Regions from separate parts of the Paraburkholderia sp. RL18-085-BIA-A genome, predicted to be linked through region 2. Evidence: predicted binding sites of a transcription regulator. Region 2 holds the regulator's gene; each other region holds the start of a gene.
The links. The regulator FNR, encoded in region 2, switches genes on or off when oxygen is low (the NO sensors DNR and NnrR bind a similar motif). The targets are predictions, from matches to a motif close to TTGATNNNNATCAA.
Positions count from the first base shown of each region.

Region 1: adhP (alcohol dehydrogenase AdhP) is a predicted target of FNR. The motif match lies at 2,315-2,328, and genes of this name have one in related genera.
Region 3: P0D89_RS14215 (universal stress protein) is a predicted target of FNR. The motif match lies at 5,197-5,210, and genes of this name have one in related genera.

Region 1 covers NZ_JARESU010000141.1:11,296-17,974, forward strand. Annotated here, with positions in the region: partial or broken gene P0D89_RS43325 (IS6 family transposase) at 1-93, shown strand, start outside; gene P0D89_RS43330 (FAD-dependent monooxygenase) at 82-432, shown strand; partial or broken gene P0D89_RS43335 (BON domain-containing protein) at 441-755, shown strand; gene P0D89_RS43340 (UDP-glucose 4-epimerase) at 786-1,040, shown strand; gene adhP (alcohol dehydrogenase AdhP) at 1,229-2,254, opposite strand; gene P0D89_RS43350 (hypothetical protein) at 2,747-2,929, opposite strand; one part of gene P0D89_RS43355 (IS6 family transposase) at 2,843-3,056, shown strand; one part of gene P0D89_RS43355 (IS6 family transposase) at 3,056-3,495, shown strand; gene P0D89_RS43360 (IS110 family RNA-guided transposase) at 3,847-4,686, opposite strand; gene P0D89_RS43365 (tannase/feruloyl esterase family alpha/beta hydrolase) at 5,116-6,679, shown strand, end outside.
Region 2 covers NZ_JARESU010000086.1:9,845-16,523, reverse strand. Annotated here, with positions in the region: gene P0D89_RS36170 (hypothetical protein) at 346-810, opposite strand; gene P0D89_RS36165 (DUF3564 domain-containing protein) at 846-1,220, opposite strand; gene P0D89_RS36160 (c-type cytochrome) at 1,290-1,625, opposite strand; gene P0D89_RS36155 (DUF1488 family protein) at 1,852-2,136, shown strand; gene P0D89_RS36150 (zinc-dependent alcohol dehydrogenase family protein) at 2,233-3,219, shown strand; gene fnr (fumarate/nitrate reduction transcriptional regulator Fnr) at 3,322-4,110, opposite strand; gene P0D89_RS36140 (response regulator) at 4,103-4,534, opposite strand; gene P0D89_RS36135 (response regulator) at 4,763-5,413, opposite strand; gene P0D89_RS36130 (PAS domain-containing sensor histidine kinase) at 5,410-6,679, opposite strand, start outside.
Region 3 covers NZ_JARESU010000016.1:102,062-108,740, forward strand. Annotated here, with positions in the region: gene P0D89_RS14185 (SMP-30/gluconolactonase/LRE family protein) at 68-1,006, opposite strand; gene P0D89_RS14190 (dihydrodipicolinate synthase family protein) at 1,037-1,972, opposite strand; gene P0D89_RS14195 (helix-turn-helix transcriptional regulator) at 2,537-3,241, shown strand; gene P0D89_RS14200 (helix-turn-helix domain-containing protein) at 3,225-3,542, opposite strand; gene P0D89_RS14205 (acyl-homoserine-lactone synthase) at 3,696-4,289, shown strand; gene P0D89_RS14210 (FadR/GntR family transcriptional regulator) at 4,346-5,035, opposite strand; gene P0D89_RS14215 (universal stress protein) at 5,323-5,790, shown strand; gene P0D89_RS14220 (helix-turn-helix domain-containing protein) at 6,149-6,679, shown strand, end outside.

The DNA.
Region 1 (6,679 bases), on a different contig from region 2:
CATCGCTGGGTGATCAAACTCGTACCGTTGTTCGAGAAGGCCTTTCGCAAGCACAAACGTCCGGTCGGCAAGAGCTGGAGGATGGATGAAAGCCTTCGCTGGAAGCTTGCCGCTGTGCTGCGCATCCAGATGCCTGAGTCGATACTGTCATCCTATGAGTCCGAGCGTCGCAAGCATGCCTGGGCACTCATCCGGCTCGCCCTGAATCTCGGCATTGTCATGGCGCCAAGCTCGACGCTTAGCGCCTTCGCCTGGCAGTCCCTCTTCCGCATGAGCCGTTTCATTCCGCCTGTGCGGGACTTTCTCTTGCAGATGAAATTCAAGCCCAAACCTCGCTTCAGTACAGGCTTACTCGGCCCGGACGACGCACGTCCCGACGATCGGTCGCGGGACGCTGGTACGCACACCTGTTGGTGCCAAACCTCCGCCTGACATAAAAACACTCGACGGTCGGGATGAGCGAAGAGGCGGTCAAGGTGCAGGTGGAGAAAGGTTGGGTGACGTTGCGCGGCGAGGTTGACTGGGCTTATCAGAGCCGCGTCGCGACGCGCACGATTTCACACAAGCGAGGCGTCATAGGCATGTCGAACCTGATCACCATAGCCGGCGACGCGGCCGCTCACGAGATAGGCGAACAGATCAGCAAGGCGCTACGACGCCACGCCGAACGCGAGGCGAAGCACATCGGCGTTAAGGTGCGCGATGGAACCGTCACGCTGACCGGCACCGTCGACTCGATGGCGGAGCGCTCGGTTCAATGACGAAGCATCAACCAGGAGCGACCCATGACGATTTCGGGCAACATGCGCGACCACGACTGGTCGGTCATCGCAACCACACATCCCACAGCCGGCGGTTTCGATTGCTCGATCCAGCCGAGCCATCGGACGCCAGAGGGAATCTTCAAGCACGAATTCACGCACAGCGGTATTTTTCCCACAAAGCGCGAAGCGGTACTGGTGGGTTTGCGTGAAGGTATGGACTGGGTGCGGCTCAAGATGGCGAATACGCTACCGGTTCAGCCGCGCGAGTGTCGTTGAGCCGAAGTGATGTCTATCAGGCGCTCCTGAACCAGTTGCCTGATCCATTACGTCGCTCTATTACTTCGTGGGTCCGTCCGGACCCTTCACGGTCCGCCCCCGAAAGGATCCGTCTACACGTTATATGTGGAAAGGACGCGAGCCGCTCAGGCGTTCGCGTCCATTCTTTTGTTTGTCGATTGCGCCGCTCAATCGAGCTTCAGCACGATGCGGCCATCGACGCGACCATTCTTCAATTCGGCGAAAAGATGATTGATATTGTCGAGACGATCGAGGTGGATCCGCGCGCGAACGCGGCCTTGCGCGGCGAATTCGAGTGATTCCTGCAAGTCCTTGCGAGTACCAACGATAGAACCTCGCACGGTAGTGCCGTTGAGCACGGTCGAGAAGATCGGTAGCGGGAAGTCACCCGGCGGCAGCCCATTGAGGGCGACGGTTCCGCCCCGGCGCACCATGCCGAGTGCCTGAGCGAAAGCGCTGCGCGATACAGCGGTGACGAGTACGCCATGCGTTCCACCGATTTCCTTCTGGATCGCCGCCGCAGCGTCGCATTGCGAAGCGTCGAACGTCAGGGTTGCGCCGAGTTCGCGGGCGAGAGCAAGCTTGTCGGCGGATATGTCGACCGCTACCACACGCAGGCCCATTGCAATCGCGTATTGAACCGCGACGTGACCCAGGCCGCCGATTCCTGAGATCGTGATCCATTGACCAGGACGTGTGTCCGTCATGCGAATGCCTTTGTACACGGTCACGCCGGCGCAGAGGATCGGTGCGATATCTTCAAACGCAACGGACGAAGGCAGGTGGCCGACGTAGTCAGGATCGGCCAGAACGTACTCGGCGTAGGCGCCGTTGACCGAGTAGCCGGTATTCTGCTGCTCATGGCACAGCGTTTCCCATCCTCCGAGGCAATGCTCGCAATGACCGCAGGCGGTATACAGCCACGGCACGCCGACGCGATCGCCTTCCTTGACATGAGTGACGTCTTCGCCCACGGCGGCGACATAGCCGACACCTTCGTGGCCGGGAATGAAGGGCAGTGTGGGCCTGACCGGCCAGTCGCCGTCAGCCGCGTGCAGGTCCGTGTGACACACGCCGGACGCCTTGATGTTGACGAGAATCTGTCCGCGCCCGGGCGTCGGGACGGGGACCTCTTCGATACGCAGCGGAGCGCCGAATTCGTGAACGACGGCAGCTTTCATAAGTTGGACCATGATCTTTCTCCGGACGGTGATTGCGTGGCGATCAGTATCTTCTTCACGGATACGGCGCAATTGACTTAGGTCATCTAGCACCGACACTTTTTCCAAATCAGGCCAAATGGGTCGTTATGGCTTTGCCAGACCTCAGTTGAGCCATTGCTCGTGTGGTGCATGCATCCAGTGGGGGTGGCGCAAAGCGGTATCGCGCATGTCGGCGGCATGCGCGGCGCCGCGACCCTCGTAGACCGGAGCAATTCTGTCACTGGTCTGGCATCTCGGATGAGGTCATTCCCCTGCAATCGCGCATCGAGACTGTGGCAGACGACACTGATCTGGAAGAGATTTACAACACCGAACGCCATTTGCTGTAGATCGCCTGCACGCGTGCGCGGGATCATTTGCTTGTCACGAGTGTCGCCCCGGAATCCGAGTTTCTGGATGATCTGAACCTTTAAGGTTAGACACGGCGGCTCTGGTGCAAATATGAAGGCCGATGGGTTAGGCTCAGGGTTTTGACGCACGCAGGGCAAACAGATGAGTAAGCTGAGGAACATTGACAAGCTGTTCGAAGGTCGGCATTTCGATCGCGAAGTCATCGTCTTGTGCGTTCGCTGGTACCTGCGTTACAAGCTGAGCCTGCGCGATCTGGTTGAGATGATGTCCGAACGTGGCCTTTCTCTGGCGCACACGACGATCATGCGCTGGGTCAAGCGGTTCACGCCGGAGTTCGTTAGGCGCTGGAACCGCTTTGCTACGGCAGCCGGCCGGTCGTGGAGAGTCGACGAAACTTACGTGAAAATCCGTGGCAAGTGGTTTATCTTTACCGAGCGGTTGACCGGGCTGGCAAGACGGTTGACTTCCGGCTCAGCGCCAGGCGCGATGTCGCTGCTGCCAAGGCCTTCTTCGCGAAAGCGATCAGGAGTCAAGGGCTCGCTCCCAAGACAATCACGCTGGACGGCTACGCGGCGTCTCACCGCGCAGTGCGCGAAATGACGATCGATAAATTGCTGCCCGAAAGCACAACATTGCGATCGTCGAAGTACTTGAATAACCTGATCGAACAGGATCATCGCAACCTCAAAGCGCGGGTGACCGTGATGCTCGGCTTTAAGCGCTTCAGGACTGCGGCAACAACCATTTCCGGCATCGAGCTGATGCATCGCATTCGCAAAGGCCAGTTCAACCTGATGAAGCTGCATCTCAAAGATACCGCTGCGCCCTCGGTTTGGACGGCGGTCCTTTCATCTCGCTGAGATGACGAACAGCCGCGCGGCTTCGCGCTCGCCTGCGCTATTTGCACCACAACCGTAATATGTTCCCATTGCACAGGATCGCTTCCATGTCACGCAGGATGAAGTCAGCCAGTCGCATGTCTGCTCCCGGAAGCATGGATGAAAGACCGAAAGATGTATTTGGAGCGTGACCTACCTCGAAGCGGGCCGATGCGTTTTCCAGTGTCGTGCTGCGCCGGGCTCGGCCGAGCAGCGGACAATCGGGCATCCAACATCATCAGGCGGCCAAGTTGCAGTTGTCGCGCCCGGTCAGTATCAAGCAGAGGTGGTACGGGGGAGACACCTTCACAATGCATTTCAACGCAAACAGTTCTAGTGGATAACGCGCGCGTTACGATTGGCCAGCGCAAGCACGGTGCAGTTATATTCCCGTCGCCCAATCAGCTGCTGCAGCCACACGCAGTGCACATCGGTCCTGGACTTCACGAACCGCAGCACCGCTCGCGCGCCGTGAATGAGCAAAGTGCGCAGGTAGGTGTCACCGCGCCGGCTGATGCGATGCAGGCGTGACTTGCCGCCAGACGAATACTGGCGCGGCACGAGGCCCAGCCAGGCAGCCAGATGTCGGCCGTTGGGGAACTGTCTGGCGTCGCCGACTGCCGCGACGATGGCGGTCGCGGGAATCGGGCCGACGCCGGGTATCTGGTGATCTTGCGGTAGAGCGCCGATCGCTTCATGAATGAGTGGATGGAGATCTCGATGAAGTGGACGCGTTCTTCGATTGCGCGCAGGTGCTGAAGGAGTTCGGTCAGCAGCGTCTGGCAAAACGAGGTGAGCTCGCCGGCGCTGGTGTGCAGCAGTACTGGGACCCACGCTTGAACGCGTCCGGTGACCGCGAGATCGCAAGATCGCGTCGCTAGGAAGGCCGCGCATCTGCTTGATCAGCGCAGTACGGTGGCGCAGCAGGATGGCACGCATGCGATGGGCCGCCTGGATGTCCTGCTGCTCAACGGCTTTAACTGGCACGAAGCGCATGGTGGGCCGGCTCGCGGCCTCGACGATCGCCTCGTCATCGTTGCGATCGTGCTTGTTCGTCTTGGCGAACGGCGTGACGTACTGGGTGCTGATCAGCCGACTTCTGTTCCCATTGACTGGGAACGCCGGGCCTAGTGGGCCCGGTGGTGAGCCGTGCTGCAGGCTTCCGTGAATCACCAGCCCCGATTTCTATGCACGCATTCAGCCAGTGAGCCACGCGAAACCCTTGCCCGATGTACAGCCCGTCCGCGACGCTCGGCCAGTGAAACTGGAAAACCTGTTTCGCGAGATCGATGCCGAGTATGTCGATTTCCATGATGAACTTCGACACGGCGGGGCGACGTCGATCAGTGCCCCCCGGAGGGAGGCGTCGTGTCCACCTCAGTAGAACCGTAAAAAGACTAATGCGCTGGCTATTGCCTCAGTTTGGACTATTAAAGTTCTCAGTGGATGATTTGCCCGCTCACCCGAATGAGGCATTCGATCTGAACCGTGGCGATTTCCATCCGATACGGTGATGGTTGCCGTCGCAACGATCATACCTGGTCGTGGACAACAGGCATGACAGAAGTACCAGATGCATTAATCCAACAATGGAGACAGGCCATGCAGACGAAAATTACGGTCCGGAATCTCGGCGGCATCGGTTCCTCGTTAGTCTTTGCACCCGTGCTGACCCTGCTGTCGCTAACAGGTTGTGGCGACGACAATCTCAATCCACCTGCGGCGACGCCGCTCAGTTGCGCACAGCTTGTCGGCAAGGCCGTGCCGGCGGCGTCCATTGGCTTACCCACCACCGGTGCGACGGTGACGGCCGCCACCGTCATGCCCGCCTCGGGAAGCGGTGCGCAGGCCACGGGAGAATATTGCCTCGTGAGCGGCGCGATCAATCCTGCCGATCCGGCCGCGCCGCAGATCAAATTTCACATTGCGATGCCCACGGTCTGGAACAACAAGATCATGATGTTCGGCGGCGGTGGCTATGACGGTACAATTCCTGCGCCGACTGGCAACGTGCCCGCCGGCCCCACGACGCACCTCACTCCGCTTGGACGCGGTTACGCGACTTTCGCGAGCGACTCGGGGCATCAGGCGAACGCGCTGGGTAGCGAGGACGGCTCGTTCGGCGTGAACGACGAAGCCGTTGCGAACTTCTCCGGCGACGCGCTGAAAAAGACCCGCGACGCGGCGGTCTATCTGATCGACAAGCGCTACGCCGTCAAGGCGCCGAAGCGCGCCTACTTCGCGGGCGGATCGTCCGGCGGCCGCGAGGCGCTTGCCGTGGTGCAGCGCTGGCCGCAGGACTGGGACGGCTCGATCGTTCTCTATCCAGCATGGGCGGCCGCCAGCCTCGATCTTCAGTTCGGCCGCATCACGCGCGCCCTCGCGGCACCAGGCGCCTATCTGGATCAGGCCAAGCGCCAGATCCTGCTCAACGCCGTGCTGGCCGCCTGCGATTCGCTCGATGGTGTGGCCGACGGGCTGATTAGCAACGTCGCCGCCTGCAACGCGAATTTCAATCCGTCGACGGCGACGCTCAACGGAGCGCCGTTGCGATGCGCGGGCGGCGTGGACACGGGCGATACCTGTCTGTCGGACGCGCAGATCTCGGCGCTCAATATCTACAACACGCCGATCACGTTCGGTTATTCGCTCGCTAGCGGCGAAACGCAGTATCCCGGCTTCAACGTTTATGGCGCAGACCTCGGCGTCGTGAATGCGTCGGCATTACAGCCGACGGTCACGACGCTTGCCCTGGGCACGTCGCAACCAGCCTCGCCGATGCCGACGACCGCGCCGTATCTCAGCGTGTTTTGGGACCAGTGGATACGCTATTTCGTGACCCGTGACCCCAACTACAATTCGCTTACGGTCGACCCGCAAAACCCAGGCAGTTTGCAAGCGCGTATCAGTCAGTTGAGCGGCTTGCAGGACGTCAACAAGACGGATCTGTCGGTATTCAACGCGAAGGGCGGCAAGATCCTGATGGCGCACGGCATGTCGGACGCGCTCGTCAGCACGCGTTCGACCGAGCAGTACTATCAGCGCTTGCAGACGACCATGGGTGCGTCGGCCGTCGCCAATTTCGTGCGTTTCTATGAGATTCCCGGATATGGGCACGCGGTCAGCAGTGTGTTCAATGCCGCTTGGGACTCGCTCACGACCATGG
Region 2 (6,679 bases):
GGCGTGAGGCGGTCGAGCGGCGCAGATGGCGGTTACGTGTTTCTCCGCGTGCGAACCGGGCACGCACCGGATTGTTGCGGGAACTGCGCATGGTCGGAACGGTTCGCGCCTTCGGATCATCCGGTAAGGTCACGCTGCGACGATAAAAAAGATTGAAGGGCGATTTTGCCGCCTGAGATTTGGACTTCAAGGTACTTCGGTTTTTGTCGACGTTTCAAACGGCTTGGCGATTGCCGACGATTCGATGACTGCATCGGTGCTATCGAATTGGTCGCCGTCAGGTCGCTTGCTCAATTCAGCGGGCGACGGCGATACATAAGCGCGGAGGATGGTGCGCAGCGCTGGTCATGCATGCCCGCCCTTTACAGCCCGCGGCGGCCGGGCCGGCCCGCTCGGCTCGAGCCGTAACGCGCCCCAGCCGAGCGGGGCAAATACATGGCCTCCAGCCAGTTCGACCAGTTCCACGAATTTTTCGAGCGACGCGCCCGCGGCGATCCGAACCGGCGCGTTGCTGACGAAATCCTGCGTGCGCAGCCACGGAGCTTCGCCGCGATTGATCTCGTTGACACTGCGCTCGCGACCGTCGTACCCGGCGTCGGGCGGCAGCAGCGGCCCGTCGAACGCGACGGTCAGGATCTGCTGCGGTGCGTCGTCGTAGGGCAGGCCGGCATGTCTTTCATAAGGCGAGCGTTCCCATCCGTCGCCCCATTGCTGGTCGAGTGGCGCGCGCGTGAAATAGGCCCACGGCGCGCGTACGAAACACAGTCCGTAAGCATGGCGGACGCCGTCCAGATCGGTTGCAAGTCCCATGACTGTTGCCTCGAAGTGCTGATGACGTCAGCGCTTTACGCTTCGTCGCCGGCAGCAAACAAGCTGTGTTCCGGCTGTGCCTGCTCGTTGTCGATACACTGCACATGCCAGTGGCCGGACATCAGGACGCGGCCGCGTTCGGCGCACCACTGCGCGCGCCCGGACTCGCCTTCGAACGGCCCGCTGCAATCGTTCAGATCCAGGCCTTCGAGCACACACACGGGGGTCGCGTCATGCGGGCCGCACACCAGCGTATTGCCGTAATCCACATGCAGCGCGCCCCATTCGGGCAGATCGAGCCCCAGGTGAGCTTCGCGAGACCATTGTCGCGTGTCCTTGTCGAGCCAGAGAATGGCAAATGCCATTGGATGGACACTATTGAACGTGTCGAGGTGTACCGTGAGGCGCATGAAAATTCTCCGAAACATGCGGTCCCGTTCAATTGAATCAGGCCGCGACAATCGTGACTTAAAGATGGTTCATTGACTCAAGACCCATTGCACCAGGGTATGAGCATTCTCCGCCGATAACGGCCCGCCGCGATCGGCCGGCAGCGGCATCGCCATATCGCCCCAATGCGCTTTGCCGCCGAGCCGCAATTTATGCTCCAGCATGAACTGCGCGTCCGGCACGTTGCGGTAGCGCTCGGCGATCTGCTGGAACGACGGCGCGAGAAACGGCGCGTCGCGCGTGTGGCAAAACATGCAGTGTTGCTGATCGACCAGCGCGGTCGGCTCCGGCTCGGCATGCGCTGCAGAGCTGGCCAGCACCAACACGGCACACGCCGCCAGGCAGCTGCGCGTTGGGGCATTCACGGCACGCACTCCTGTGCAGGGGGAATGACTTCAGTGTAGGGGCGCAAACCAGAACGCCGTTGACCTCGGTCAACCAGGGCGCAAGGTCTGAATTTGACGTGTCGCGCATAGCTCCTATGCTGGTGACAGGCGGACCTCGCACAGAGCGGGCCGTCTCGAAGGCGGTCGACAATGCGTAGGTGTGCAGACACGCCACTCCAGCCCCGCATCCTGCGCAAGGAATCAGGTGGTGGTCATGAAGATTCATTTTCCAGAGGAACATCCGGAGTATTGCGCGCGTGACCTCGTCGTCGCATTTCCGGCCGAAGTGGACGGCGCGCGCGTACAGTGCGCGATCACGGCGGAGGCGCTCGAAGACCATTTCGGGGCCGCTTCGCTGCGCGAAGACGACCTGATTGCTGCATTCAACTCGAACCGGCATCCAATCGAACACGCAGCAAGGGAATTGCTGAACGAGGTCGGTGCCAAACCGGTGCTCATGCACAGCGGTTATTTCCGCTTTTGCGAGTGACTTTTCGCGGGCCGGCCCGGTGAAGCGCCGCTTTCGATCCGCCATGTCGGCGCGAAGTGAGGTGGGAGCCGGCCGTGCAGGTTCGAGGAGAATCCTATGCGTGCGATGGTGTTCGACGGCAGCGCGTCGTTACTGCGTGAGCAGGAGGTGCCAGATCCCGCGCCCGGTCCCGGGCAGCTGCTGATCGATATTCGTGCGTGCGGCGTATGCCGCACTGATCTTCATCTGGTCGACCACGAGCTGCAGCATCCCAAACAGCCTGTGATCCCGGGTCACGAAATTGTCGGCACGGTCGCCGATCTCGGCGCGGGGGTGACGGGGTTCGTCGTCGGCGACCGGGTGGGGGTGCCGTGGGTTGGCCACACATGCGGGCATTGCCGCTACTGTCTGTCGGCGCGGGAAAATCTCTGCGACGAGCCCGGATTCACGGGCTATACGATCGACGGCGGCTACGCGGAGCGCACGGTCGCCGACAGCCGGTACTGCTTTCATCTACCGGCTCAATACACGGACATCGAGGCAGCACCGCTGCTATGCGCAGGCCTCATCGGTTATCGCACGTTGAGCATGGCGGGCGACGCGCAGCGAATCGGTATCTACGGGTTCGGCGCGGCGGCCCATATCGTTGCGCAGGTCGCGCGTCATCAGCAGCGCACGGTGTACGCGTTCACGCGGCCGGGTGATCGCGCAGCCCAGCAACTCGCGCTCCGTCTCGGCGCGGCATGGGCGGGCAGCAGCGAGCAGGCGCCGCCCGACGAACTGGATGCGGCTTTGCTTTTTGCGCCCATCGGCGCGCTCATTCCGCAGGCATTGCGGGCGGTCGCTAAAGGTGGTGTGGTGGTGTGCGGCGGGATTCACATGAGCGATATTCCGTCGTTCCCGTATGCAATGTTGTGGGGCGAGCGGCGCGTGGTGTCGGTCGCGAATCTGACGCGCGATGATGGGCTGGGCTTCATGCGCATTGCGGCCGAAATGCGTCTCGCAATCGAAACTACGAGTTATCCGCTGACGGATGCCAATCGGGCGCTGGGCGACCTGCGCGATGGCAGGTTGACGGGCGCGGCCGTGCTTGCCGTTCGTTAGCCGGTGGGGCTGGCTGGGGCGCTTGGGGGCGCGGCGGCCCTCGATTGCGGTGCTGCCGGCAGTGAACCGGATCGCGCTTCAACCCCCTGATGTAAAGCTCAATTAAACCCGCACAAGGCCCTCGTGATCGAGGATCCGGATGTCCTTGCCCCGTATATCGACCAATCCGTCACGCTGGAATCTGGAGAGCATCCTGCTTACCGTTTCGAGCTTGATTCCCAGATAGCTGCCGATTTCCTCGCGCGTCATACGCAGGTGAAATTCTGTCGGCGAATACCCGCGCATTCTCAAGCGATCCGACAGGTTCAGCAGGAACGTCGCGACGCGCTGTTCGGCAGACATCGTGCCGAGCAACATCATCTGTGACGACTCGCGCACGATCTCGCTGCCCATCATCCGGTGCAGGTGTTGCTGGACGGCCTTGACTTCCCGGCACATGGCTTCGAGCAGATGGAACGGGATGATGCAGACCTTGCTGTCTTCGAGCGCCACGGCATCGCAACTATGGTGGCCGGAGCTCACGCCGTCGAGCCCGAGCGAGTCGCCGGCGAGATGAAAGCCGATTACCTGCTCGCCGCCGTCGCGGTGCATAACGACTGTCTTGAAGGAGCCGGCGCGCACGGCATAGATGCTCTGGAACGAATCGTTCGCGCGATAGATCGTCTCGCCCTGTTTGATGGTCCGCGATGGGCAAATGAGCGATTCCATCCTTTGCAATTCGTCGGACGTCAGGCCCTGCGGCATGCAGATAGAGCGCATGGAGCAGACCGTGCAGCGCAGTGCGTTCTTGCCCGGCGCTCGCGCGGTTGCCGGCACGTGTTGGGGAGCGGGCGGTGCCTGTGGGCGGACAGGCGCTGGCGAGATTGGGCAATAGGCGGCGACGTCAGACATGATGTGCTCCTGATTGGAGAAGGGTGCGCGTGCGATGTTCGCTGGCGATCCGCTGGATCGTGTTCCGCGCCAGATCAAATTCGCTGGTCTTGTCGAAAAAGTAATGGGCGCCGCCCATCAGGCATGCGCGGCGAAACCAGGCGTTGAAACGATTCGTCATCACCATGACAGTCACATGCGGCATTCTTTGTGTGAGCAGCGCTAACAACTCCATGCCAGTGCCGCCGCTCAGATGCAGGTCCGTCACGACCAGGTCGGGCGCCGCAGTATCGATGGCCGCGAACGCCGCAGCGGGCTCTTCGGCTTCGCCGACGATCTCCACGCCGTCGAGTGCGCCCAAAAGCGCGGCCATGCGGCGCCGCACTGACGCTGCGTCGTCGGCGAGAAACACACGCAGGGCGGGGCGGTCAGGGCTTGAGTTCATGGCTCGAAGTATCGGCCGCGCTGTCCCAAAATAAAATCGGCGGGGAATGAACTTCGAGTAGGCAAGTGGGAAGGTCTGTAGGGCGTTTCCTACAATAAAGTGAAGCGGATCAGGCGGATCCCTGGGTGAACTGCGGGCGGGGTGCGCGGCAGGTCGGAGAAGGGATACGGGGCGCCCTGGCTTGAATCGGGTCGCGGGCCACCCGCAAACGGTGGTTTGCGGCGGCGTTCAGATGTCGTCCTCCTCGTCGTAGACCAGTTTGTGACGCATCGCATAGCGCACCAGCGCAGCCTCGTGCGGCACCTGCATTTTTTCGAGGATGCGCGTCTTGTACGTGCTGACGGTCTTGCTGCTCACACAGAGTTCGGCCGCGATTTCGGTGATCGTTTGACCGGCGGCAATGCGCTTCATGACGTCGAACTCCCGGTCGGACAGTCGCTGATGCGGGAGCAGATCGGTCGGCTCGTTCAGGCTCTGGGCAAACCGCTCGGCCATCGCCAGGCTGACGTAGACGCCGCCGGCGGCCACTTTGGTCACGGCCGCCACCAGTTCGGCACTCGCGCTTTCCTTGGTCAGATAACCGGACGCACCTGCCTTGAATGCACGCACCGCGTACTGCTGCTCGGCGTGCATGGTCAGCACGAGAATGCGCAGCGCCGGTTTTTCTTCCTTGATCTGTTTGATCAGCTCGACGCCATTACGGCCGGGCATCGACAGATCGAGCACCATCACATCGGCGGCGCGCTCGCGGATCAGTGCGATCGCGCTGGTGCTGTCGCACGCTTCGCCGACCACTTCAAAGCCGCTTGCGCCTTGCAGGATATGCCGAAGACCGTCGCGGACGAGCGCATGGTCGTCGGCGATCAATACGCGGGTCATGTTTGCATCTCCTGCAATTGCACGGTCTGTGCCGGAATGGTGACGGTTAGCGCGAAGCCTTTGCCGTGCGCGGTATGAATGTCGACGGCTCCGCCAAGCATATGCGCCCGTTCACGAACGCCGAGCAAGCCGAATGATTTGGCAGCCGGATCGGCGGCGCGATGCGCGCCCTGGCCATTGTCGGCGATGCGCAACACGAAGTTCTGATTCTCGGCGTGCAGGCTCAACGTGACCCGCGTGGCATCGGCATGCCGCGCTACATTGGTCAGCGCTTCCTGCACGATGCGAAACAGGGCGGTCGCGCCGGCCGGGGTGAAACGCGCGTCGCCAGTGTCGATGTGACGCTCCACGTCGATACCGTGGCGGTTCGTGAAGTCGTTGGAAAGCCATTCGATTGCGGGTATCAGGCCGAGATCGTCGAGCATGACCGGCCGCAGATCGGCGGCAATGCGGCGCAGCGAGGCGACCGTTACATCGATCAGGCGGCGCATGCTTTGCAATTGTGGTCGCACTGGCGCACCCGCTGACGCGTCCAGAGCCTCTTCGACCGATGCAAGGTCCATTTTGAGCGCAGTGAGTTGCTGACCGAGGTCGTCGTGCAGTTCGCGTGCGATCCGCGTTTTCTCCTCTTCGCGCACCTTTTGCAGGTTGGCCGAAAGCTCACGCAGTTCTTCGCGCGCCTGCCGTTGCGCACGCTCCGCTTTGACGCGTTCGGTAATATCGCGCAGCATCACTGTGTAGAGGCGTGTGTTGCCGTCAGGGATCTGCGAAATGGACGCCTCCAGCGGAAATTCCTCGCCGTTGGCGCGCAAACCCCACAGTACGCGCTGGGTGCCCATCTGCCGGTCCGACACGCCTGTCACCCCGAACTGTTCGACGTGACGCGCGTGCGCCGCGCGAAACCGCTCGGGGATGAAGCGATCGAGCGGCGCGCCGACCGCATCCATGACGGAACAGCCGAACACCTGTTCCGCCATCGGATTGAAGATGACGATGCGCTGATGTTCGTCGATGGTGATGATCGCCTCCTTCGAAGCCCGGATGATGGCCATCATCCGGGCTTCGCTCACGCCGGACTGACTACTCTGCGTGCTTGCTTCTGCGCTCGCGAGTAGATCGTCGCGGCGCGCGCGTGCCAGCATGTAGGCGCTCGTAGCCAGAAAAAGGGCGGCGGCGACGCAAAGGAACCGCGTTGAATCGAACCAGCGTTGCGTTGCCAGCATTGCGGTAAGCGTTACACAGAACGTCGCCGCGGCTGCGAACGTG
Region 3 (6,679 bases), on a different contig from region 2:
AGCATCTGGCGAGGCCGCCGCGCGCGTTGTCAGGCAAGCTCCGAACGCGTTGTGCCTGCGCTTGCGATCAGCCTCCCTGCAGGCCCTGCGTGTTCACGTACAGCGAATACAGCCCGTGGCTCGCCGCCATGAAGAGGCGATTGCGATGGCGTCCGCCGAAGCACACGTTTGCGCAGCGCTCCGGTAATGCGATGTGGCCAAGCGGCTCACCTTGCGCCGTGAACACACGCACGCCGTCGAGTTCGTCGGTGCCCATGCCCCAGCCGCACCACAAGTTGCCGTGCACGTCGACACGAAAGCCGTCCGGCGTGCCTGGGCCCGCGTCGATCAGCACACGGTTGTTCGACAGCGTGGCGCCATTGGCATCGACATCGAATGCGCGAATCTTACGCGGCTCGCCGCGCGATTCGACGATGTACAACACCGACTCGTCCGGCGAAAACGCGAGGCCGTTCGGGCCGAGCACGTTGTCGGCGACCATCGACACTTCGCCGGATTGCCCGTCGATGCGATACACGCACGCTGGCAGCTCCGACTCCTGCTGCTCGCCTTCGTAGAAACCGTCGATACCGAAGGTGGGATCGGTGAACCAGATCGAGCCGTCCGATTTGACGATCACGTCGTTCGGCGAATTGAAACGCTTGCCGCGATAACGGTCGGCAAGCACGGTGATCGAGCCGTCGTATTCGGTGCGCGTCACACGGCGCGTGAGGTGCTCGCAACTGACGAGGCGGCCCTGGCGGTCGCGCGTATTGCCGTTCGCATTGTTCGATGACTGCCGGAACACGCTGACCGTGCCGCTCGGTTCGTCCCAGCGCAGGATGCGGTCGTTGGGGATGTCGCTCCACAGCAGATAGCGGCCGTCGCCGAACCAGACCGGCCCTTCCGACCAGCGCGTGCCCTGATACAGACACTCGACGGAGGCGGAGGCGAGGATCAGCGACTTGAAGCGCGGATCGAATGTGCGGATGGAAGGGTCGGGATAGCGTCGGCTGTTGTCAGTCATGCTGGTGCTTGGTGCTTTGGGTCGGGAAATTTACGGGCTGGTGTGCGCGAACTCGCGCTCCTGTCCTAGCAACGCTCGCGCGGCCTGGCCGATCTTCGCATGATGTTCGGGCGGCGTCGAACTGAGCAACGGCAAAAGCGGGCCCATGTCGGCGATCTGCGTGAAGCTGACCGCGTCGTGCAGCACGCTGATCAGCGAGATTTCGTCGCGCAGGGTTTCGAGCGGCATGAATGCCTCGTACAGACGTTGCGCGGTCTCGCGATCGCCACTTTTGGCCGCTTGCAGCAACGCCATCACCATACGCGGCGCGATGCAGCCCGAGCCCGTGGTCCATGCCGCGAGGCCGAACTCGCGCAGATGCACGAGCGCCGGCCGCTCGCCCATGCCCGACACGACCTGGCCGGCCGGCACGTGCTGCAGAAGCCGGCGCAGATACGGATCGTCCGCGGGGTTGTCGCGCACGATCGCATATTTGACGGCGAGCAGCGTGCCTCGCTCGATCAGCCGCGCGAGGGCGTCCACTTCCACGTAGTTTTCGCTCTTGATATACAGCGTCAGCGGCATGCCCGCTGTGTCGGCGATGCGCGTGAGCCCCGTCTCGACACCCCCGGAAGTCGTGAAGCCGCCGAGCGGCAGCACCATGGCCGTCCGATAGTGGGTTTGCGCGAGGATGCGCGCCTGATCGAGCATCTTCCCGTAGTCGGGACCGATGGCCGGGATCACGCGCGTGACGGGGCTCGCGGCCTCGGCCAGCAGGTCCAGCAAATCGCGGTATTCGCTGACCGCGATGTGATAGAGGTTCGCATTGCCGCCATAGAGCAGCGTGCGCACGCCGCCGGCTTCAATATGGCGGATTAGCGCGCGATTTCCGGCGGGGTCGAGCGTATAGTCGGCGCGTCGCGCCAATGGTGGCACCGCCATGACCGACGCGGCGAGCTCGCCACTGTGGAGCGGGGATTCGTTCATGACGCCTCAAGCCTCCAGCGGGATGGAGGCATTCACGGTAGCATCGGTTTCGCAATGTTGTCAAACAACTTGGATCACGGCTGGCGTAGCGGATCTGCCATCGAAATTTGCGAAGATAGCGAACTGCGGGGCGGTTGTTCTGCACGACAATAGGGCCCAAGCGCAGCGCCCCGACGTTGCCGCATTGTGGGCAGCCGCAGGCGCTCTGGCAAATTAGTGCGGTTGTGTCCGACAATTGGCTAGTAGCGGTTAATTAAAATTGATCGATAATAATATTGGGAACGAAAGGCATCAAAATGACTGCCGCAGGGGAATTACAATTTCATGATCCGCGAAACTTAATCAGGCTAAAAAGCGGATTCGAATAGCGACGTGTTGATTTGCTCGTGGAACCCCCGCTGCAGCGGCTCTTATCCGGAAGCGCTGCCGGCGCTGTGGAATAAATTTAGTGTTAGATTGTCGACACAAAAGCAGCGGCACGGCATGCCGTGCCGCAATTAACCGCAACAGGATGTTTGCGAGCCTGAGAGAGTTAAGAAATTGTCGCTACATTTTATCGAGCAGATGGCACCGCTACTGGACGCCGCCGATGAGGCGGAATGGTTCGGTGCAATCGCAAGGCTCGCCGAGACGTGGGGCTTCGACAGGCTTTTGATCGCCATGTTGCCGCGCCCCACCATGCGCCTGGAAGATGCATACATACGCAGCACCTACGCGGCGGCATGGCGCCAGACGTATGACAAAGAGGGGCTGGCTCATATCGACCCGACCGTCGAGCATTGCATGACACGCGCCGCACCGCTGATCTGGTCGCCCGGAATTTTCGCGACCACCGCGCAGCGATCCATGTACGAGGAAGCCTGCTCATACGGGTTGCGCGCCGGGGTAACAATACCGATCCATGGACCGAACCAGGAAGCCGGCATGATGTGCTTTGTCAATGACAGCAGTTCGACCGACGAATTTCAGCGCCATGTCAACGCGGCACTGCCGAATCTGGTGTTATTGCGCGACCTGGTGATCGATACCAGCCAGCGCCATCTGGAGACGCACGCTCAGACCTTATTGCCCAAGCTCACGCCGCGCGAACGAGAGTGCCTCAAATGGACCGCACGCGGCAAATCCACCTGGGAAATATCCCATATCCTGAACTGTTCGGAAGCCGTGGTGAACTTCCATATGAAAAACATCAGGACGAAATTCGGTGTGAATTCGCGGCGTGCGGCTGCCGTGATTGCGGCGCAACTCGGGCTTATTGACCCGGGTTGAGCAACGCAGCGGCGTCGCGGCTGTACAGCACCCGCTCGGCGCGGCCCAGATCGGCGTCCGAAACGGTCTTGGTGAAGTACAGGCCCAGCAGGATCGAGACCGGCGCCGGGATTTCCGCACCCGATTCAAACCGGCTGCCGCGCGACTGCGTAACGCCAAAGCGTGCCCAGAAGCGGCGCTGGCTCTCTTTTTTCTTCTTGCGGTAAGCAATGATCAGTACACGATCCACCGCCGAAGAAACCTCCGCCGGACGCGCCTGAAGACCGGGTTGCGGTTGCCAGTGATTTTCGAGAAGTTCCATTTGGATGCCCTGTCGGTTGAGTGCGGATACGTGTCTCGAATTCTGCGTGACCCGATAAGCATGCACACCTATCCAGGTAGGTAGGTGGCGTAACAATTCAAAATGCATAAGTTTTCCAGCGTATTGGTATCCCAACACGTTCAGGAGAACGTCATGCAAACAGCCATCCGGATCGGAATGCGGCAAGAATTTGACAACGCGGACATCAACGAGATGTATCGCCTGCGGGCCCGGGTGTTTCACGGCCGGCTCGGATGGGACATCCCGACTATCGCGGGCATGGAGATCGACGGGTACGACGCCCTCGGCCCGCACTACATGCTGATTCATGCAGATGGCGGCAAGTTGCGCGGCTGCTGGCGCATGATGCCGACAGAAGGCCCCAATATGCTGAAAGACACCTTCCCCCAACTGCTGCACGGTGCGCAGGCGCCGGTCGGACGGGAGATCTGGGAGTTGAGCCGGTTTGCCATCGAAACCGGTGGCGAAGAACAGTCGTTTGGCTTCACGGACCTGACGATTCAGGCTATCCAGGAAGTCATGAAATTCGCGCAGCGGATGGGCATCACGCGCTACGTCACCGTGACCACGACGCCAATCGAACGGCTGCTGCGCAGAACCGGCATCGACATTAGCCGGCTCGGGGCGCCGGTGCAGATCGGCGTCGAGCGGGCGGTCGCGCTGAATGTCGCGGTGAGTCCCAAGACGCTCACGGCCCTGTTCGGGCCGATCGCAGTGGCTGCCTAGGCTGCCGGCGCAGCGCCGGCTTTTCCGATGACCCGGTTGGATCGATGCGCGAAAACTCAGGAGCCGAACATCCGCTCCAGCGCATTCTGCAGGTGGACCCGCATCGCCGTTGCGGCGCCTGTGGCGTCCTTGCGACGAATCGCGTCGAGCACTGCCATATGCTCGGCCTGTACGAGTCGCTGCCGCTCCACCGTCTTGACGAGCGACAGATTGCGCGACAGGTTCATGCTGAACAGGATCTGCTCCTCGATGAACGACATGACCGTGATGAAAAAGGGGTTCTTCGACGCGCGCGCCACCGCCAGATGGAACATGAAGTCGTCTTGCGCGCCGATGCCCCGCGTTTCGATGACGCGCTCCAGTTCATCCCAGGCATGCTGAATCGCGGCGATGTCGTCGGAATCGGCTTTGAGCGCCGCCTGCTCGGCCGCGCCGGCCTCGGTGATGATCCGAAACTCATAACAGCGGCGAATATCGGACAGCGTTTCCAGCGGCGCGAAGCGGCGCACGTCCGGATCGGGCCGCCGAGCGACCGTGGTGCCCGAGCCGTGCCGCGTCGTGATGATGCCGTCCGCCCGCAGGCGCGCCAACGCTTCGCGCACGGTCGGCCGCGACGTGGCGAAGCGTTCGGCCAGCGCGTGTTCGGTCGGCAAGCGCTCGCCTTCCTTGTACTCGCCCTCAAGAATGCGATTGAGGATGTCGCCGTAAATCTTCTCGGGCAGGCCCGTGGTTTTGCGTTCGGTCATCAGCGGGGCTGAAGCAGCTTGTCTGAATATGGCCTGATTGTAAGGCCAACCTTGGCTGGCACTCCTTCGCGAATATGCGTTCCGATTGATGCGAAGCGCGCCGACGCCCGCCCGATCAGGCCTCGCCGCCGAAGCGCCAACGACGAAAATTTGACAAGTATTTGATTTACATCCTGGTTGAGTGCATCTTTTTCAGCGATCATCTAAGCTTCGTTGGTATAAAAGATCAATGAGCCTCGCCGTGAAGAACGGCTGCGGCAAACGGATTTTTCAGACGCGGAGCCGATATGTACACACGCATCCTTGTAGCGGTCGACGGCAGCAATACCTCCCGCCGTGCATTCGAAGCAGCGCTCGAGCTCGCCAAATCCAGCGGCGCTGTTCTGCGGCCGTTCTACGTCGTCGAGAACACGCCGATGTATTTCGAAGCGCCGGGCTACGACCCGTCCATTCTGCGCAACCGTCTGATCGAAGAAGGCAAGGAACTGCGCGCGGAATTCGCCAAGACCATGGCCGAACAAGGTGTGAAGGGAGACCCCGCCGTGAGCGAGGCGTCGTCGCTCGGCGACGTGTCGGAGATCGTGCTGCACGCCGCCGCCGAATTCAATGCCGACCTGCTGGTGATGGGCACGCACGGCCGACGCGGTTTCCAGCGGTTGATTCTCGGCAGTGTCGCCGAGCGCTGCGTGCGCCAGGCGAGCCTACCCGTGTTGCTGATTCCATCCGCGGCCGGTCAGGACAAGGAACCGGCCTGATCCGGCGGCGGCTCGCGTGGCACCTGTCATTCGCCGTGTCGAGCGGCAGTGCGCATTGCACCGCGGTTCGTGAGATGCATAGCAGTCCATAACCCGGTTCACCCGCGAGCGCGCGATATCGCTCAAGTTCCCTAGCCGGCGCAACGAGTCACTTTGTCGCCGAACGCCTGGTGTGGCGGGTGGGACAATCCGCCAATACTCCGACATTCACTTGCAGAACATGCTCAATCCTTCCGCTGTTACGCGCTCCACCGGCACTGACAATTCCGCCGCAGGTTTGCCCTCGGCGCGCGGCCGCCGCCGGGCGGCTCCGGTGCGGGCAACCGCGCGCACCAGGGCGCGCTGCTCGAGCTGTTCGATGCGGCAGCTCTGTATGCCGCAAGGCCTGTCGTCCGATGAACTCTCGAAACTGGAGACGCTCATCTGCTCGGCGCGCTCAGTTCAGCGCGGCGAAGCGCTGTATCGCAGCGGCGACCGTTTCGACAGCATTTACGCCGTGCGCTCCGGTTCGATGAAAACCGTGATGGCGCACCGCGACCGCCGCGAGCAGGTCACCGGGCTGCGGCTCGCCGGCGAAGCGCTCGGCCTCGACGGCATCAGCGAGGACGTGCATGCATGCAGCGCCGTCGCCCTCGAAGACAGCACCGTCTGCATCGTCCCCTACAGCGCGCTCAAGCTGCTGTGCCGCGAAATCAGCTCGATGCAGGAGCGCATGCATAAACTGCTCGGCTCGCAGATCGTTCGCGAGGCCGCGCAGATGATGATGCTCGGCTCGCTTTCCGCGGACGAACGGGTCGCCGCGTTTCTGCTGGATGTGTCGGAGCGCAACGCGCAGCGCGGCTACTCTTCGGCGGAATTCAATCTGCGCATGACGCGTGAGGACATGGGC